DNA from 3 places in the Tolumonas auensis DSM 9187 genome. Region 3 is predicted to be linked to each of the others. Evidence: predicted binding sites of a transcription regulator. Region 3 holds the regulator's gene; each other region holds the start of a gene.

Region 1 (4,272 bases), 760 kb from region 3:
GCACCACCTTTGAACTCACCGTACTCTTCGAAAGTATGGTACAGCAGACCAGTACCGGAAGTCAGCGTCATGAACTCGGTCTGGAAACCGATCAGGCCACGTGCCGGGATCATATAATCCAGACGTACACGACCTTTACCATCCGGAACCATGTTACGCAGTTCAGCTTTACGCTCACCCAGCTTCTCCATGACGGAACCCTGATTCTGTTCTTCAATATCAACAGTCAGTGTTTCCATTGGTTCCATTTTAACGCCGTCGATCACACGCATGATAACTTCAGGACGGGATACCGCCAGCTCGAAGCCTTCACGACGCATGTTTTCGATCAGAATACCTAAGTGCAGTTCACCACGGCCTGATACACGGAATTTATCCGGATCTTCGGTTTCTTCAACACGCAGTGCCACGTTGTGACGCAACTCATTCTGCAGACGTTCCAGAATATTACGGGAAGTCACATACTTACCTTCTTTACCAGCAAACGGAGAAGTGTTTACCTGGAAAGTCATGGTCACAGTCGGCTCATCCACAGACAGTGGTGGCAGTGCTTCTACACAAGAGTTAGAGCAGATGGTATCGGAGATTTTCAGCTCACCCAGACCAGTAATCGCAATGATGTCACCAGCTTGCGCTTCAGCAACTTCAGTACGGTGCAAACCCAGATAACCCTGTACCTGACCGATCTTACCGGTGCGGGTTTTACCGTCAGCACCAACCACAGTCACCTGCTGGTTTGGCTTCACGCTGCCACGCACGATACGACCGATGCCGATCACGCCAACATAGGAAGAGTAGTCCAGCTGAGAAATCTGCATCTGGAACTCACCAGCCGGATCAGCTTTTGGTGGTTCAACGAAATCAACGATTGCCTGGAACAGCGGATCCATGTTGTCAGATGGCTGAGACAGATCCATGGTTGCATAGCCCTGCAGTGCAGAAGCGTACACAATCGGGAAATCCAGCTGTTCATCAGTCGCGCCCAGGTTATCGAACAGATCGAATACCTGATCGACAACCCAATCCGGACGCGCGCCAGGACGGTCAACTTTGTTGACGACAACGATTGGACGCAGACCGCGGGCAAACGCTTTCTGAGTAACAAAACGAGTCTGTGGCATCGGACCATCTACCGCATCAACCAGCAGCAGTACACAGTCAACCATAGACATAACACGCTCTACTTCACCGCCAAAGTCAGCATGGCCGGGGGTATCAACGATGTTAATACGGTAATCTTTCCAGCGAATCGCTGTGTTTTTGGCAAGAATAGTGATCCCGCGTTCTTTTTCCAGATCGTTGGAGTCCATAATGCGCTCCTGACCATCCGAAGAGCGGTCCAGGGTTCCAGACTGTTGTAACAGTTTGTCAACCAGTGTTGTTTTGCCATGGTCAACGTGCGCAATAATGGCAATATTGCGGAGATTCTCTAACATCCTCGCCTCGAGATATAAAAAGTGACTAAAAATCGGACGCTCATTCTACCCACCCCAACGTGATCTGCATAGCAAATTTGCTGTAAAAACGAAGAGCATATTTTTACAGGATCTCTGTATAATCATGTTCGGCAGATTGTGCGTGCATTGCTGCACCACAAGAGCGCACCAAATTAGTGCTTTATTGCACCATAATATTACAGCGATGCGCTGTTAAATTTGGGCAATTAGCAGTTAATCCTTATTAACTAAAGAGTTTTTAAGTTGGCGCGTTTTTTGCTCCATAGCGATGAAAGTATTTTTAATATCGCTATCTGATTTTAATGACACCGGAGGTTAGCTAGCATGTCCGCTGCAAATGTTCTGAATATGATCAAAGAAAACGAAGTTAAATTCGTTGATCTGCGTTTCACTGATACTAAAGGTAAAGAACAACACGTTTCTATTCCTTCACACCAGGTTAACGAAGACTTCTTCGAAGACGGTAAAATGTTCGATGGTTCTTCTATCGCTGGCTGGAAAGGTATCAACGAATCAGACATGGTTCTGATGCCTGATGCAACCACTGCCCTGATGGATCCGTTCACCGAAGAATCTACTCTGATCATTCGTTGTGACATCCTGGAACCTGCAACCATGAAAGGCTACGATCGTGACCCACGATCTATTGCCAAACGTGCTGAAGAATACCTGAAAGCCAGCGGTATTGCTGATACCGTACTGTTCGGACCAGAACCAGAATTCTTCATTTTTGAAGACGTTCGTTTCGAAAACACCATGAGTGGTTCTTTCTTCAAGATCGACGATCCTGAAGCTGCATGGAACTCTGGCAAGTCTTTCGAAGGTGGTAACAAAGGTCACCGTCCAGGCGTTAAAGGTGGTTACTTCCCAGTAGCTCCTGTTGACTCTTCACAAGACCTGCGTTCTGCAATGTGTCTGATCCTGGAAGAAATGGGTCAGGTAGTTGAAGCGCATCACCACGAAGTGGCAACTGCTGGTCAGAACGAAATCGCTACCCGTTTCAACACCATGACCAAGAAAGCTGACGAAGTTCAGGTGCAGAAATACGTTATCCATAACGTAGCTCACGCTTACGGCAAAACCGTAACTTTCATGCCAAAACCAATGTTTGGTGACAACGGTTCAGGTATGCACTGCCACCAGTCTCTGGGTAAAGACGGTGTGAACCTGTTCTCTGGTGACGCTTACGGCGGACTGTCAGAAATGGCACTGTTCTACATCGGCGGTATCATCAAACACGCTAAAGCAATCAACGCTTTCACTAACCCATCAACCAACTCTTACAAGCGTCTGGTTCCAGGTTATGAAGCGCCTGTAATGCTGGCTTACTCTGCACGTAACCGTTCAGCGTCAATCCGTATTCCAGTAGTACCAAGCCCGAAAGCTGCCCGTATCGAAGTTCGCTTCCCGGATCCAGCTGCTAACCCATACCTGGCGTTCACCGCTCAGTTGATGGCTGGTCTGGATGGTATCATCAACAAGATCCACCCAGGCGATGCTGCAGACAAAGATCTGTATCACCTGCCACCAGAAGAAGCGGCTCAGATCCCACAAGTTTGTGGTTCTTTAGACGAAGCTCTGAAAGCGCTGGATGCAGACCGTGAGTTCCTGACTCGTGGTGGCGTATTCTCCGAAGATTTCATCGATGCTTACATCGAACTGAAAAATATCGACGTAGATCGCCTGCGCATGACTCCGCACCCAGTTGAATACGAAATGTATTATTCTGTATAAGAGTTCATGTTTCTGAAAAAACCCGCTCCGGCGGGTTTTTTTTTGATTATGATTTAACCTGATGTTTTCATTTGTACTCTATTAATAACAACGGGCAGGGAACCGCACTATGAAAAGAATATCAGGTATATGGTTAGCGCTCGGGTTATCCTGGGCGGTGCAAGCCGCAGATGAAAATGCAAACGTCTATTACTGGACTGATGCACAGGGTGTCATGCACTTCAGTGACAGACCGGTACCCGGCAAACAAATGCAACGTATGCAGATTGAGATTGCGAATCCTCCGGCAAGCAACCCCAATCCGGTTATCGATACATCAGCGCAGGATCAAAAAGAAACTCCCCCCACCATTGCTTACAGTCTGAGTATCTCCTCCCCGCTGACAGAACAGACGATCCGCGATAATGAAGGCCGCATCACCGTACAAAATCAGCTCACACCCGCTATTCCTGAAGAGGATCCCGCAGAGCTGTTCCTCTACGTAGACGAAAACCGGTATCCGTGTGATGCTGCAAGCTTGAGTTGTCAGGTCAGTGATATCGACCGAGGTGCCCATCAGCTAAGAACTGAATTGGTATCAAAAAGCGGCAAGATACTTGCATCATCTGGAACAGTTACGGTTTATCTGTTCCGGGTCATAGCCGTCAGGTAACCTGATCCGAAGTGCCGGCACCATTCTGGTTCAGGCGCACCAGAAGATAACAAGACTAAGCACCGGATTGGTGCGATTAGTGTCTGGGAGATCAACACTTGAATAGCCGTCCTGATTTACCAAAATTGCTGCTGGATAATTTACTGACAGCCGTCATTCTGCTGGATAAGCATCTGATTGTCCGGTATGTCAATCCGGCGGCAGAGCAGCTGATGGGCGTGAGTGCCCGTCGTTTACTGGATCATGCGCTGGAGCAGGTGGTTGATTACATTTCGCTGGATCTGGAACGCTTACGGCATTGCCTGATACAAGGCCAGGGATTTACCGATAATGAGGTAACGCTGGTCGTCGAAAACGAACCGCGCAGTGTGGAAGTCAGCGTCATTGCGGTCTATGACCATCAGGAACAAATGGCACTGGTTGAGTTAC
Region 2 (4,272 bases), 210 kb from region 3:
GTTTCCTGTCACAGCCATTTAACGTTGCGGAAGTATTCACCGGTTCACCAGGTAAATACGTGACTCTGAAAGAGACGATCCGTGGCTTTAAAGGCATTCTGGACGGCGAATACGACGATCTGCCAGAACAGGCGTTCTACATGGTTGGCTCCATCGACGAAGTGGTCGAGAAAGCTAAGAAACTGTAATTCAGGCAGGAGGCTCTATGGCTGAGATTACCTTCCACCTGGATGTGGTCAGTGCTGAAGGCATGTTGTTTTCCGGTCGTGTGGAATCCGTTCAGGTTTCCGGCGCGGAAGGGGAACTGGGGATCCGTCACGGTCATGCACCGTTACTGACTTCCATCAAGCCTGGTCTGGTGCGTCTGGTTAAACTGCATGGTGCCGAAGAGGTGATGTACATCTCCGGCGGTATGCTGGAAGTGCAACCAGAAGCTGCGACCGTGCTGGCGGACACCGTGATCCGTGCGACTGATTTGGATGAAGCGAAGGCACAGGCTGCCAAACGGGCTGCCGAGGAGAAAATCCACGGCAATCCGGGCGATGTGGACTATGCGACTGCAATCACCGAACTGGCGAAAGCAGTGGCGCAATTACGCGTCATCGAGATCACCCGCAAACGCTTCTGATTTGGCTTTACTGCCTTAATGAAAAAACGGCCTGTCTATACCAGACAGGCCGTTTTTTTATGTCCGATCAGCTGTTATCGCACGGATAAAAAAAAGCCGTAATCGTCAGGATCACGGCTTTTTAATCAGAGGAAATTTAAGACTTCAGATCGTCCATGACTGCGCTGATTTTATGGATTGCGAGGTCAGCCCCTTCATGTTCATCTTCCTGTGACAGGCGCAGGCCTACGAATTTCTTCATGGTGCCATAAACCAGCAGGGCACCGGCTACCGCAATCACAATGCCCAGCAGTGTACCGAGTAGCTGTGAAAGGATGGATACACCGCCGATACCGCCCAGTGCGGTACTGCCAAAGATACCGGCAGCGATGCCGCCCCAGGCACCACACAGACCGTGCAGCGGCCAGACCCCGAGTACGTCATCAATCTGCGGACGACGTTGCAGCATCGTGAACACAATAATGAAGATGGCACCGGCAACGCCACCGACCACTAATGCACCAATCGGGTGCATTACATCGGAACCGGCACAGACAGCAACCAGACCTGCCAGCGGGCCGTTATGGATAAAGCCGGGGTCATTTTTGCCCAGAAACATGGCGACCAGCGTACCGCCCACCATGGCCATCAATGAGTTCACGGCGACTAATCCGCTGATGCCGCTCAGTTTTTGTGCCGACATCACGTTAAAACCAAACCAGCCGACAATCAGGATCCAGGCACCCAGAGCCAGCATCGGAATATTGGATGGGGCAAAGCTGAAAATTTGTTTGCCGCGGATACGGCCGCGACGCATGCCCAGCAACGTCAGCGCGACCAGACCAATCCAGCCACCGACGGCGTGCACCACCACCGAACCGGCAAAGTCATGAAAGGGGGCACCGAACTGCGAGGTGAACCATTCCTGCACACCAAAACGGCCGTTCCAGGCAATCCCTTCAAACAGCGGATAAACCAGACCCACAATCAGGAAGGAACAGCACAGCATCGGGTAGAAGCGGGCGCGTTCAGCGATACCGCCACTCACGATCGCCGGAATTGCGGCTGCAAAAGTCAGCAGAAAGAAGAACTTAGTTAATTCCAGCCCATTCTGGCTCATCAGCGTGCCGGCACTGCTGAGGAAACTCTTGTCGTAAGCCAGAAAATAACCGATGAAAAAATAGGCCAGCGTTGAGACGCCGAAATCGGTAATGATTTTAACCAGTGCGTTGACCTGGTTTTTGTTACGTACAGTACCAAGCTCCAGAAAGGCGAAGCCGGCATGCATGGCCAGTACCATGACAGCACCCAGTAATAAAAACAGGGTATCAGCACCACTGGTCAGGGTTGCAATTGCATTTGTGGTTTCCACCAACATCTCCTCTGTAGATTCAAATACCGCCCCATTTCTGTGCTTTGGTGGTGGTAATGTACTGAATTGAGTCTGTTTTTGACTCAAATTTGTGCTATTCCCCGTATTGGGGCGCTAAGAAGATTCACGAATTATGCCAATATGATTAATCATAATAATTCGTGTTATAAAACAATAACTTCTGTGTGGATACTACGAATATAGTAGGTATATGGCTGAAAGAGTTAACCATTTTGGTGCTATTGCGCACAAAAATAAGGCAATTAAAGAATAAAACAGCATGAAAGAAAGGATTCATAGAGTACCCTGCTGTATGACAGCAGGGTATGACTATCAGGATAAACTCAGACGGTAATATTCTGCGGCTTTTTCAAACAGACGCTGGTGTTCCATGATAGAAGCCAGTGCCCGCTGATCTCTGGTCGTTGGCTGCAGCGCCACACTGCGTTCCAGGTAACCCTGAGCAGGTACATACTGTTCCTGATGGTAATAGATATGGCCCAGAGCCGACAGCAACGCCGGTGACTGCGGATGCTGTTTCAGCTGACGCAGCAGCAGTTGCAGCAACTGGGAGTAATCACTGAGTTTCAGTTCGGCGCAACGTTGCCATAAAGCCTCATCTGCCTGTTTGCGCAGCAAGGGTGCCAGTTGCTCAAATGCAGCCTGATAGTGCTGTTGCTGAATAAGGGTATCAATCAGGGCCAGTTTTAATTGCGGTGTATGGCGTACGACGCGGGGTTGCTGCTGCCAGAAGGCCAGCAGTACATCTTCGTTCTGCTCCTGCAGAATTTTGCTGAACCAGGCCTGATAACATTGTTGCTGTGCGGCCGCGAAATCATCGTCGCTCAGCAACTGTTGTTTCCGCAGTAATGGCAGTAGTTCCAGTTCTTCCTGCCATGCCTGCTGAGCCTGATAGATGCTGCGTAAGCGTTGCAGGATCTGCGGATGCTGAGGCCAGCGCTGACGCAGCTGTTCCAGTAATTCACGGCTTTGCTGCCATTCGCCCTGATCCTGCAGCAGACGAACCTGGGTCAGCTGGATGGCCAGCTGGGCCTGCGGATCCAGTTCACCGGCTTTCAGCAGATATTCATCGCGTTTCTGATAAGCGCCCTGTGCATGCGCCGCTTCGGCAGCAGAGAGATAATTCAGCAACGGCAGATCACTTTGTCCGGCACTGCGCAGCATCAGATGTTCTGCGCGCTGATATTCACCTTCCGCCAGTGCGGTCATGCCTTTCTGGGTCTGGCGCTGTGCTTTCAGATAGCGGCGGTTTTGCCACCAGCCACGAATACCACGACGAACACTGAACAGGCGGCTCAGTAATCCTTCGGTCAGCAGTAACAGAAAGTAAAAGACAAACGCAATAATCGCGGCGGTGATAACACTCATTTCAATGGTGTAGTCAGCAACCGCAATCATCACATAACCCTGATGATCAGCCAGCTGCGGGCCCACTAACAGGGCGGCAGCCAGAATCACCAGTAAGACTATCAGACGGATCATCCTGTTTCTCCTCAGCGGGCTGCCGGTGCGGTTTGCCAGCGCTCAGCGAGCGTTTTTTCCAGCAGTGGCTGCACAGCAAAGGTTTTCGGATAGTGGCCGGTGATATCGGCTTCCTGCAGCGTGGTCAGCTCTTTTTGCATGAACTGGGTGGCGCTGTCATCCGCTTCGTAGTAATCACTGAGCCAGCTTTGTGCTTTCTGCAGATGATTACGGAAATTAGCCTGTTCCTGGCGCAATAAACTCAGTTGTGCCAGTTGCAGCTGTAAGCGCAGATTTTCCTGCAGATAGGCAGACTGCTCCGGTGACAGCAATGCTTCCACCTGACTGCTCCGGCGGCGGATAGTCACAAAGTGTTCGGCAAACTGTTTGGCACTCTTTTCCAGATTGGTTTGCCAGTCGCTTAACTGATCGCTGACTTCATCGCTGATCGGGTCTTGTTCCAGTTTTGGCTCTAATCCTTTGATTTTCAGTTGATCGATATTATCCAGCAGGGTGCCTACCCGCAGAGACAGGCCTTCACGATCGACTTCCGGTGCGGATTTTACGGCGGCAATATCTTCGGCCAGCGCTTTACGCAGCGGGATCAGTGACGGGTCTGCGATAGCCTGTATGCGGCTATCGGCATCGGTCAGTAAAATACCGGCAGTAACGAGATCCTGCTCCAGCCAGAGTTTGCGTCCGGCCATGCGCACCAGATAACCGGCTTCGGCCAGCATCCAGTCGTTCGGTCGCTGATGTTCTTTTTCCAGCCATTTCTGTTCCAGTTCCCGCTGACGGCCATCCAGTTTCA
Region 3 (4,272 bases):
TTCTTCCACAGGAAATCGAAGAATTCAACAAAGCAGGCAAACCGTAAATCTATGACTCTTTTGCAAGCAAGTGGCCTGAAGAAAAGTTACAAGGGCAGACAGGTCGTACAAAACGTCAGTCTGCAGGTCGCCACTGGTCAGGTAGTGGGTCTGTTAGGCCCGAATGGTGCAGGAAAAACGACCTCCTTTTATATGATCGTCGGACTGGTACCGCAAGACGGCGGAACCGTTATGATCGACCAGTTGGATATCACCGCGATGCCGATGCATCAGCGGGCGCGCCATGGTATTGGCTACCTGCCACAGGAAGCCTCTATTTTCCGGCGTCTGACCGTTGAAGAAAATCTGCTGGGCGTATTACAGCTACGCAGTGAGCTGAGCCGGGCAGAGCAAAAAGAAAAAATGGAAGCGCTGCTGGAGGAATTCCATATCGGACATATCCGTAAAAACACCGGTATGAGTCTCTCCGGTGGTGAGCGCCGCAGAGTGGAAATTGCGCGGGCACTGGCCGTTGAACCGCGCTTTATTCTGCTGGATGAACCATTTGCCGGGGTCGATCCCATTTCCGTGATCGACATTAAGCGGATCATTGAACATTTACGGGATCGCGGACTCGGTGTATTAATTACCGATCATAATGTGCGTGAAACGCTGGATGTCTGCGAAAAAGCCTATATTGTCAGCCACGGTAATCTGATTGCTGAAGGTTCCCCTGCAGAGATTCTGCAAAATGAGCACGTTAAACAAGTTTATCTGGGTGAAGGATTTACCCTGTAAACAATGTGCCTATGGCCATAATCAGCCATAATAAAAATACGGACTGCTTAGTTACAAGCACCGATACGGAAATTAGAAATTAAGGACATATCCCGTAGATGAAGCCGACCTTACAGTTGCGTCTTGGGCAACAACTTGCCATGACCCCACAATTGCAACAAGCGATTCGTCTGCTGCAACTGTCTACTCTGGAACTACAACAGGAGATCCAGCAGGCTATCGATGCTAATCCTTTATTAGAACAAGAGGATGAATCTGACATCGCTACTCCGGAAATTCCGGATGATGACGATTTCACACCTCCGGATAGCAGCGAAGAAATGGCTCAGGCTCAGGAAAACATGCCTGAAGAACTGCCGATGGACACAACCTGGGATGAGGTCTATACCGCCGCCGGTTCAACATCGTCCGGTAGTGGTCTGATGAACAGTGATGAAGAATCCGTTTATCAGGGAGAAACCGCTGAAAGTCTGCAGGATTATCTGTTGTGGCAGATGCGCTTAACACCGTTCAGCGAACAGGATGCCGCCATTGCCCTGACCATCATTGATAGTATTGATGAGTCCGGTTATCTCAGCGCCTCGCTGGAGGAGATCCAGCAAGCAGTCAGTGCTGATGATGAACTGGTCGAAATGGATGAAATTGAAACCGTTCTGAAACGCATTCAGCATTTTGATCCGGTTGGTGTTGCCGCACGCTCGGTACAGGAATGCCTGCTGATCCAGCTGAATCAGTTTACTGCCGATACCCCCTGGCTCAATGAAGCACGTCTGGCGATTAAAGATCACATGGATCTGCTGGGCTCCCGTGATTACCGCAATCTGGCGCGTAAACTGCAGTTGAAAGAAGGTGACCTGAAAGAAATCCTACAACTGATCCAGACGCTGGAGCCGCGCCCGGGCAGCAGAATTATACCCAGCGAATCCTCGTATGTGATCCCGGATGTGGCCGTCCTGAAAAAAAGCAACCGCTGGGTCGTCGAACTGAACCCCGATGCGATGCCAAAAGTCCGGATCAATGAAACCTATGCTTCAATGGCCCGTCACGCCCGTAACAGCAGTGACAGCCAGTTTATTCGTTCTCATCTGCAAGAAGCCAAATGGTTTATCAAGAGCTTAGAAAGCCGTAACGAAACCCTGCTTAAGGTTGCTAACTGCATCGTGCAACAACAACAGGACTTTTTTGAGTACGGCGAAGAAGCGATGAAACCGATGGTTTTGAACGATGTGGCCGAAGAAGTAGAGATGCATGAGTCGACAATTTCGCGAGTTACTACACAAAAATACATGCATACGCCTCGTGGCATCTTTGAACTGAAGTATTTTTTCTCCAGTCATGTTAATACTGATAGCGGCGGAGAGTGTTCTTCGACTGCAATCAGAGCCTTAATAAAAAAACTGGTCGCGGCGGAAAACCCGGCCAAACCTTTGAGCGACAGCAAGATCGCAGACTTGCTGACGGAACAAGGCATAATGGTGGCAAGAAGAACCATCGCAAAATACCGCGAATCGTTGTCTATTCCACCATCAAGCCAACGCAAACGCCTGCTGTAGGCCAACAATAAGGAAGACGTTATGCAAATCAACCTGTCAGGTCACCATATCGAGTTAACTGATGCATTGCGTGATTATGTCACCAGTAAATTTGCCCGTTTAGAACGTCACTTTGAGCACATTAATAACGTTCAAGTGATCTTAACTGTAGAAAAACTGAAACAAATTGCAGAAGCAAAACTGAACGTCAACGGCGGTGAAATTTTCGCTAATGCCCAAGATGATAGTATGTACGCTGCCATTGATGCACTGATGGATAAACTGGATCGCCAGATCATCAAATACAAAGAAAAATTAGCCAGCAAGTAATCATGTTAATTTCTGAAATCTTGTCTGCGGACTGCACCAAAAGTGCAGTCCCTTGCAGCAGCAAAAAGCGCGTGCTGGAAATTATCAGCGAATTAGCCGCCCCCCGACTGGGACTTGATGAACAAAAGATATTTGACAGTCTGCAGGCCCGGGAAAAAATGGGCACTACAGGCATAGGCAGTGCCATTGCCATTCCTCATGGTCGTATTCCTGATGGCTATCCGGTCACAGGTATACTGCTGACACTGGAGCAACCGATACCGTTTGATGCAATTGATAATCAACCGGTGGATCTGCTGTTTGCCATGCTGGTACCGGAAAGTGAATGTAAAACCCACCTGAAAACACTGGCACTGGTGGCCGAAAAATTTAATGATAAGAACTTCTGTCGTCAGTTGCGTCTGGCTGAATCGGATGAAGCTCTGTATCAACAAATGATCAATGGATGATTACCGATGAAACTCATCGTCGTGAGTGGTCGCTCTGGTTCCGGAAAAACCGTTGCATTACGGGTTCTGGAAGATCTGGGTTATTACTGTGTGGACAATCTGCCTGTATCCCTGCTGTTTCAGCTGGTCGCAGAATTACGCGGTAAATATGATCAGATCGCGGTGAGTATTGATGTCAGAAACCTGCCAGCTACAGCGGAAGATCTGGTTTCAATTCTGGATGAAATCAGACAGCATCAGGATCTGCAATTTTCCAGTTTCTTCTTTGATGCCGACAATGCGACTTTGCTGAAACGCTATGGTGAAAGCCGCCGCCTGCATCCGCTATCGCGACAACAATTCACACTGGCCCAGGCGATCCGGCAGGAAACTGACCTGCTCTCCCCGCTCTCCTCCAGTGCCGACTTACGCATTGATACCAGTCATATCAGTATCCATGAACTCAGTGAACAGATCCGGGAACGGGTACTGGGCAAAAAAGAGCATGAGCTGGTGATGGTATTTGAATCTTTCGGCTTCAAACACGGTATCGCAAAAGATGCTGACTTTGTGTTTGATGCCCGCTTTCTGCCTAATCCACACTGGATCGCTGAACTCAAACCGCTGACGGGTCTGGATGAGCCGGTACAACGTTACCTGCAGTCACAACCCGATGTCGTCAAATACATCAATCAGCTGATCAGTCTGCTGGAGACCTGGTTACCGCAACTGGAACGGAATAACCGCAGCTATGTGACTGTGGCTATCGGCTGCACCGGTGGTCAGCACCGCTCGGTATTTATTGCTGAGCAACTGGCGAATCATTTCCTGGTGCTGGGGAAAAATGTCCAGCGTCGCCACCGCACACTGGAGAAATTACATGCCCCGGGTTGAGAATCAGGTCGCGGTCATCAACAAGCTGGGATTGCATGCCCGGGCAGCAATCAAACTGGTGCAACTGGTTGCGAATTTTCAGGCAAAAATCACTCTGTGTAATGGTGAAAAACAAGCCAGTGCAGACAGTGTCGTTGGCCTGTTAATGCTGGAGGCTGCACAAGGCGAAACGATCCGCGTTATCTGCGATGGCCCGGAAGCCATTGAAGTCATGGACGCAGTGCTTCACCTGTTTGAAGCCCGTTTTGATGAGAACGAATAGCCCGCAACGTTCATTTTGCTTCTGCAGGATGCCGGGTCAGCGCTTTAAT

The links. Region 3 encodes sigma-54, which starts transcription at its own class of promoters, with help from an activator protein. Its sites were predicted from a motif close to TGGCACNGTTTTNGCTT; they were not measured.
Region 1: glnA (glutamate--ammonia ligase) is a predicted target of sigma-54. The motif match lies at 1,702-1,718, and genes of this name have one in related genera.
Region 2: TOLA_RS16065 (ammonium transporter) is a predicted target of sigma-54. The motif match lies at 2,102-2,118, and genes of this name have one in related genera.

What each region holds. Positions count from the first base shown of each region.
Region 1 is NC_012691.1:513,498-517,769, reverse strand. It holds gene typA (translational GTPase TypA) at 1-1,436, opposite strand, end outside; gene glnA (glutamate--ammonia ligase) at 1,782-3,191, shown strand; gene TOLA_RS16295 (DUF4124 domain-containing protein) at 3,301-3,843, shown strand; gene glnL (nitrogen regulation protein NR(II)) at 3,942-4,272, shown strand, end outside.
Region 2 is NC_012691.1:3,427,924-3,432,195, reverse strand. It holds gene atpD (F0F1 ATP synthase subunit beta) at 1-188, shown strand, start outside; gene TOLA_RS16070 (F0F1 ATP synthase subunit epsilon) at 206-628, shown strand; gene TOLA_RS16065 (ammonium transporter) at 765-1,985, opposite strand; gene TOLA_RS16060 (heme biosynthesis HemY N-terminal domain-containing protein) at 2,313-3,482, opposite strand; gene TOLA_RS16055 (uroporphyrinogen-III C-methyltransferase) at 3,494-4,272, opposite strand, start outside.
Region 3 is NC_012691.1:3,220,490-3,224,761, forward strand. It holds gene lptA (lipopolysaccharide transport periplasmic protein LptA) at 1-47, shown strand, start outside; gene lptB (LPS export ABC transporter ATP-binding protein) at 52-777, shown strand; gene TOLA_RS15070 (RNA polymerase factor sigma-54) at 876-2,330, shown strand; gene hpf (ribosome hibernation promoting factor) at 2,352-2,639, shown strand; gene ptsN (PTS IIA-like nitrogen regulatory protein PtsN) at 2,642-3,088, shown strand; gene rapZ (RNase adapter RapZ) at 3,095-3,961, shown strand; gene TOLA_RS15090 (HPr family phosphocarrier protein) at 3,948-4,223, shown strand; gene TOLA_RS15095 (LysR substrate-binding domain-containing protein) at 4,234-4,272, opposite strand, start outside.